Regions from separate parts of the Flavonifractor sp. An4 genome, predicted to be linked through region 2. Evidence: predicted binding sites of a transcription regulator. Region 2 holds the regulator's gene; the other holds the start of a gene.

Region 1 (3,382 bases), on a different contig from region 2:
GAATCTCCTCACCGAGATCCAGTTTCAGGAGCGCGTGGAGGCTGTGCTCAACAAACTCGACCTGCCGTACTGTGTCTTTGAAGGCACGGAAATCGGCCACGACAGCCGGTTTGATGAGATGGCTCAAGCTCTTGGCTCGGAGCTGCTGTTCCAAAGCATCTGGCAGTCTGAGCAGATTGGAAGGTACTGCGCCCGGCATCTCCCCTCCCTGACGCAGGACGGTGGTCTTGGGCACGTCCTTTCCTTTGCGAAAAAGGCATTGGCACAGCAGGTCTGGGACGATCTCGCCTCCGGGAAGGCACAACTGGAACCGGCAACGTAACCGACACCAGCGATATTCTGAAAAGAATAGGAGGAATTCTTATGCCGACAAAGCTCATCTGCCACACGCCAGACTGTGTCAACTGTGGTACAGACGGCACTTGCAATTTGACCGGCGATGTCCTGGTAGACCAAAAGAGGTGCCAATCCTACGCACCGCACACCATCCAGTTTATGGAGAAACCGCTGGCACTGTCCAAGCTCCCCAAGGAGGAGTGGGTCAGCCACATTCTTGAGGAGTCCGGCGCTACCTTCGCCAGTCTGGAGAGCTTTTATGAGCCATACAGCATGGCGCTGCATCGGGATTTGATCTGGCGCATTCCATACGGGTGCCTGGACTTCAGCGGTTGCGTCCTCTGCCTCGTGCAGGAGGGAATACTCTGCCTTCCCTACGATGCAGTTGACAGCCAGGAGTACGAACTGTTCAATACGGAGAACGAGCGCCTTCTTACCAAAGAAAGCCTGTTGGAGCTCCTCCAGGAGTTCAATGAACAGACCTCCTCTCTGGCCACTGTTCTGATGGAGATGGGCAAACTGGTATGACCCATCCCACCACCGCACCAACATAAATCAACACAGCAAGAGGCCGCCGATCCGCTGGATCGACGGCCTCTTTATTTTTGTTCTGAGAACGGCCCCTTCCCTGCTGTGCCTCTACATACTGACTCTACCACAAGCTGATCTGCGCCTCTGCAGACGTACGCATCAGTTCCGGGGGTACCACCGTGAGAATCCTTGCTGCAGCGTCGTCGTCAGCGAGCCATCTGTGCCGCTGCTCCCCCGTCAGGATGAGAGGCATCCGGTCATGGACGGGACGCATGGATGCGTTGGGTGATGTGGTCAGGATGCAGTAGCAATCCTCATTTCCCCGTCGGTCATACAGTCCCGCCATATAGAGGGCGCCCTCCCGGGGAAGGGTAAACAGGTACTTCCGCTTCTGGCTGTCCCACTCGTAGAATCCCGTGGATGGGATCAGACAGCGCCGGCTTCGGACGCTGTCCCGAAACAGGGGCTTCTCGGGCGCCGTCTCGGCCCGGGCATTGATGACCAGTGTACCAGGCAGCTGATATCCCCACTTCATCAACTTAGGGACCGGACTACCGGCATCGCCCAGAAGAACTGGTGCGCGATTGGACGGTCGGATCTCTCCCGGCGACCATGCATCGGATCCATACTTGCGCTGGATGGCATCGGCAATCTGCCGAATTTCTTCGCATTGTTCCGCTGTAAACTGATACCGTCCACACATTCTCTATGGCCTCCCGTGCAACAAGTTGTACGCGCTGACACAAAATATAGTATATCACAAACAGATACTAAACAAAACAGGATCCTGCTATCGCCCAGAAATCTCCTCTTGCGCTAATCAAACAAATGTTCTATTATTAAGAGAAAGGGGGTGACACCAATGGGCACACGCCATATTTTACACTGTGACATGAACTGCTTCTACGCCAGCGTCGAGATGCAGCGCCATCCAGAACTGCGCAACAAGCCCTTGGCAGTGTGTGGAAGCCAGGAGGAACGTCATGGCATTGTACTCACAGCAAATTATATCGCAAAGCCCTACGGTGTTCGGACGGGCATGGCCATCTGGCAGGCGAAACAACGGTGCCCTCATCTTGTTATCCTCCCCCCTGATATGGGCGAATATATCCGTATCAGCGGCTATGCCAGAGAGATTTATGAGGACTACACGGATCAGGTGGAACCCTTTGGCTTAGACGAGTGCTGGCTGGATGTGACAGGCAGCGTAGGTCTATATGGTTCATCTATGTCCATCGCCAGGGAGATCAGCAACCGTATTAAGTACGAGTTAGGAATCACGGCCAGTATCGGTGTGGCCAACAACAAGATCACCGCGAAACTTGGCAGCGACTACAAAAAGCCGGATGCCATCACACGGATTGGCCAAGACAACTACAAGGAGATTGTCTATCCCCTTCCGGTGGACGATCTGCTTTATGTTGGCCCTGCCACCTCAAAAAAATTGCGGGCCATTGGGATCAACACCATCGGCCGTCTGGCAGAGTGCTCTGAGGATGTGCTGCAACGGCGCCTCGGGAAAATGGGATTGGTCCTCAGCATGTTCGCAAAAGGACAGGATGTCTCCCCTGTTCAGAAGACAGATCATATCCCAAACATCAAATCCGTTGGCAATAGTGCCACCACGCCGAGAGACTTGGTGTCCGAAGGTGATGTGCAGCTGATGCTGCTCCTGCTGGCTGAAAGCATCTGTTCCCCCATGCGTGATCTGGCATCCCGCTGCACAGTCGTGGAGATCTATGTCCGGGATACTGAACTGCGCTCCATCTGTCGGCAGCGAAAACTGCCTGCCCCCTCCTGCTCCAGTCAGGAACTGGCAGAGGTAGGAATGGAATTGTTCCGCCGCCACTATCACTGGGAGCGCCCGATCCGGAGCATTGGACTGCGGGGCGCCGGCTTGGTGGAGGCCGTTGGAACCGTACAGATGTCCCTCTATGCTGAGGATCAGCGGCGGGACAAGTGGGAGCGGATTGACCGGGCGGTGGACCACCTGCGCCAGCGGTACGGCTACATGAGCGTCCGCCGAGCCTTGCTGGATACTGACCCGCGCCTGGGCCATATCAACGTGCGGGACGATCATACCGTTCACCCTGTCGGATTCTTTGGAGGATAAGCCTGATGGATCAGCGTGAGAAACGATATGTTCCGGTTATTGTCCGGTTTGACGCAGAAGGGAAACTGCGGCCATTGGAGATTGAGTTTGACGAGAGCCACAAATACCCGGTGGACAAGATTCTGGATGTCCGCCGAGCGGCCTGCCAGAGCGTGGGCGGCGTCGGGGACCGCTACACCTGCCTCATTCAAGGCAAGGAAACTTATCTATGGATGGAAAAAGGGAGATGGTTTGTCTGTGCCAAACGATGATTCGTATGAGAAAATGAGGCGGCGCCAATGCTGGCGCCGCCTTTGTCTTACCTTGGCAGTTCTATTTTATATCCACTCCGGATGACTGTCTTGATGTAAACCGGGTGCTTGGGATCGTCCTCCAGTTTCTGCCTCAGCCGCCAAATGATAT
Region 2 (3,382 bases):
TGTTGAGCAGACCGGGGGAGGAAGGGCTCAGGAACCGCTCTGATCTCCGTGCCCCAGGGCGGCGTTCAGCTTTTTGACGCTGCGCAGGGCCAGAAGGTACCGAATGATCCAGATCAGGAAAAAAATCACCGTAAAAATGACCAGATAGGCCAGTATGCCCGCCGCACTGCGCTCTATCCAGTGACAGACGTAAGCGGTGGGGATCAGCAGGGCGGCCCCCAGCAGGAAATAGACGGCAGTCTGCCGGGCCAGACTCCACCGCTCCAGCTCCCACAGCACGGAGCCGGCGGCAAAACCGAAGCCCACCAGACCGCACAGGGCGGTCTGGAGCAGGACCGCCTGGGCCTCACTCCCCACCTGGGCCGCGAAGGCGGGCATACAGGGATAAAAGGCGCCGGTTCCCCAAAACAGGGAGGAAAAAACGGTGATGAGATGCCCGATGGCAATACCCAGAGGAATGCCCAGCAGCCCCCGCAAAAGCAACTCTTTTTTCATACGGTTCACCTCACAGACCAAGTTGTTTTTTCAGCTTTGATACATATCGCCGGGAGACATAGGTGACCGTGCCGTCGGACAGCTTTACCCGAATGGTGCCGGTCAGGCTCAGATCAAAGCTCTGCACTTTTTTCAGATGGATGAGTTCCGAGTTGGAAATGCGTACAAAGAGATGGGGGTCCAGCCGCGCCTCCGCCTCGTACAGCCGCAGACGGAGGGTGTATTCCCCCCGCTCGGTGGCGGCCAGCACCTTCCCGGCGCTGGCGTACACCCGGATCAGCTCCGCCGGGTCCAGGAGCCGGACGGTCCCGCCCTGATAACCGGTGATCGGAGGGGCGTCGGCGTGGGAGAGGAACTCCACCGCCTGCCGAACCTCGTCGGTGAGAGCGGCGGTGAGGATTACCGCCTTGGGCCGGGTATAGGTCTCGTCGATGTTCACTTCCACTTGCATATCGGTCACCTCTTCCTGTGGTGATGCCATTATAAAGAGCGGACAGGCAGTACGCAACGTATTTTTTACAGATGGTCGCTGTGGCTCCACAGGTGGCTGCCTGCGCGGAAAAAATGGGGGATTTTAGAACAAATGTTTGCAATGCTGGAGGAAGTATGGTATACTGAAACCGGACGAACTTGACAAAGGAGGGTCTGCCATGAAGGCGCTTTCACCCAAACAGCAGCAGATCTACGATTATATCATTTCTTTCTCGGCGGAACACGGCTATCCCCCCTCCGTCCGGGAGATCGGGGCCTATGTGGGGCTGAAATCCCCCTCCACCGTCCACTTCCACCTGAAGGGGCTGGAGTCGGCGGGCCTCATCACCAAGGCGGAGGGTAAGACCCGCTCCATCACCGTGGCCCAGCCGGAGACCCCGGCCGTCCCGGAGGATAAGGTGCCGGTAGTGGGCAGCGTGGCCGCCGGGTCGCCCATCCTGGCCCAGGAGTGCATCGAGGACTATCTGACGTTTGACACCGGCGGGCGGCCCGGGGAGTATTTTGCCCTGAAGGTGCGGGGGGAGTCCATGAAGTATGCCGGTATCCTGCCCGGGGACCTGGTGATTGTCCACCAGCAGGCCGATGCCCACAGCGGGGAGATCGTGGTGGCCCTCTTTGAGGACGAGGCTACGGTGAAGACCCTCCGCCGGAAGGACGGCCATGTGTGGCTCATGCCCGAGAACCCGGACTACGAGCCCATCGACGGCGAAGGATGCGCCATCCTGGGCAAGGTCACCGCCGTGGTGCGGCGGTACTGAGATGAACCGGGTGGTCTTTGATACCCCCGTGGGGCCCATGGCCCTGGAGGAGGAGGGGGGCGGGCTTACCGCCCTGTATTTGCCCAATTCCCCCATGTCTCCGGTGGGGGAGGAGACGCCCCTGCTCTCCCGAGGTAAGGAGGAGCTGCTGGCCTATCTGGCGGGGGAGCGGCGGGACTTCGATCTGCCCCTTGCCCTCCGGGGTACTCCCTTTCAGCGCAAGGTGTGGTCCGCTCTGGCGGAGATCCCCTACGGGCAGACCATTACTTACGGAGAGCTGGCCCGCCGGGTGGGCTGTCCCAAGGGGAGCCGGGCGGTGGGCCAGGCCAACCACCGCAATCCCCTGCCCATCCTTTTGCCCTGCCACCGGGTGGTGGGGGCCAACGGGACCCTTACCGGCTACGGGGGTGGGCTGGAATTGAAGGAATGGCTGCTGCGGCTGGAGGGAATCTTATGAAAAAACTGTTTTCTGCCGCCGATGCTTATATCGCCAAAATGAACTGGAAGGACCTGGCCCTGGTGAAGCTGTACCTGTGCGCCGCCGGGGTCATGCTGGGCCTGGCCGCTCCCAAAAAGCTGCGGAAATGGGCGGCTCTTGGGGCGGTGGTGGTCTTTGTGGCCACCTATCTGCCCATTATGCTGAAATTCCTCCCCCATCTGGAGGGTGAGATGCGAAAGGAATAAAGGAGCGTGTCTATGGGAAAGGATAAGCGCTTTCAGGTGATCTACACCCAGGGTGTGGCCGATGCCACCCGGGTTCTGCTGGATACCAAGACCGGTATGCTCTACCTGGAGATGCACGACGGATATGCCGGCGGTATCACCCCGCTGCTGGACAGCGACGGAAAACCCATGAAATGGAGGGCGGAGGACTGGGAATGAAGCTGATCACCTGGAACGTCAACGGCCTGCGGGCCTGCCTGGGCAAGGGCTTTCTGGACTTCTTCAAGGAGATGGACGCTGACGCCGTCTGCCTCCAGGAGACCAAGCTCCAGCCCCACCAGATCGAGCTGGACCTGCCGGGCTACCACATCTACTGGAACAGCGCCGAGAAGAAAGGCTACTCCGGCACCGCCCTCATCACCAAAACCGAGCCTCTGGCCGTGACCTACGGCCTGGGCATCCCGGAGCACGACACCGAGGGCCGGGTGATCACGGCGGAGTATGAGGACTTCTATCTGGTGTGCTGTTACACCCCCAACGCCAAGGAGGGGCTGGCCCGCATCGACTACCGGATGCAGTGGGAGGACGACTTCCGCGCCTACCTGATAGCTCTGGACCAGAAAAAGCCAGTGGTGCTGTGCGGCGACCTCAACGTGGCCCATGAGGAGATCGACCTGAAGAACCCCAAGACCAACCGGGGCAACGCAGGCTTCTCCGACCAGGAGCGGGGCAAGATGACTACCCTGCTCCAGAGCGGTTTTGCCGACAGCTTCCGGGCCCTCTATCCGGACAAGACCGGGGCCTATACCTGGTGGAGCTACCGCTTCAACGCCCGGAAGAACAACGCCGGGTGGCGCATCGACTACTTCATCGTGTCGGAGCGTCTGCTGCCCCGGGTGAAGGACCAGATCATCCATGCCGACGTCACCGGCAGCGACCACTGCCCGGTGGAGCTGGATCTGGAATAAGACAAA

Evidence for each region. Region 2 encodes LexA, which represses DNA repair genes until DNA is damaged. Its sites were predicted from a motif close to CNAACANNTGTTNG; they were not measured.
Region 1: a site for LexA is predicted at 1,689-1,702, ahead of dinB (DNA polymerase IV). Genes of this name have one in related genera too.

The regions. Positions count from the first base shown of each region.
Region 1 is NZ_NFIL01000017.1:5,175-8,556, forward strand. Features, by position in the region: gene B5F94_RS08795 (hypothetical protein) at 1-322, shown strand, start outside; gene B5F94_RS08800 (hypothetical protein) at 364-864, shown strand; gene B5F94_RS08805 (SOS response-associated peptidase) at 989-1,570, opposite strand; gene dinB (DNA polymerase IV) at 1,730-2,980, shown strand; gene B5F94_RS08815 (hypothetical protein) at 2,986-3,231, shown strand; gene B5F94_RS08820 (winged helix-turn-helix domain-containing protein) at 3,279-3,382, opposite strand, start outside.
Region 2 is NZ_NFIL01000023.1:41,566-44,947, forward strand. Features, by position in the region: gene B5F94_RS10875 (MerR family transcriptional regulator) at 1-43, shown strand, start outside; gene B5F94_RS10880 (DUF3021 domain-containing protein) at 28-495, opposite strand; gene B5F94_RS10885 (LytTR family DNA-binding domain-containing protein) at 506-946, opposite strand; gene lexA (transcriptional repressor LexA) at 1,146-1,745, shown strand; gene B5F94_RS10895 (methylated-DNA--[protein]-cysteine S-methyltransferase) at 1,747-2,202, shown strand; gene B5F94_RS10900 (permease of phosphate ABC transporter) at 2,199-2,429, shown strand; gene B5F94_RS10905 (DUF6440 family protein) at 2,442-2,627, shown strand; gene B5F94_RS10910 (exodeoxyribonuclease III) at 2,624-3,376, shown strand.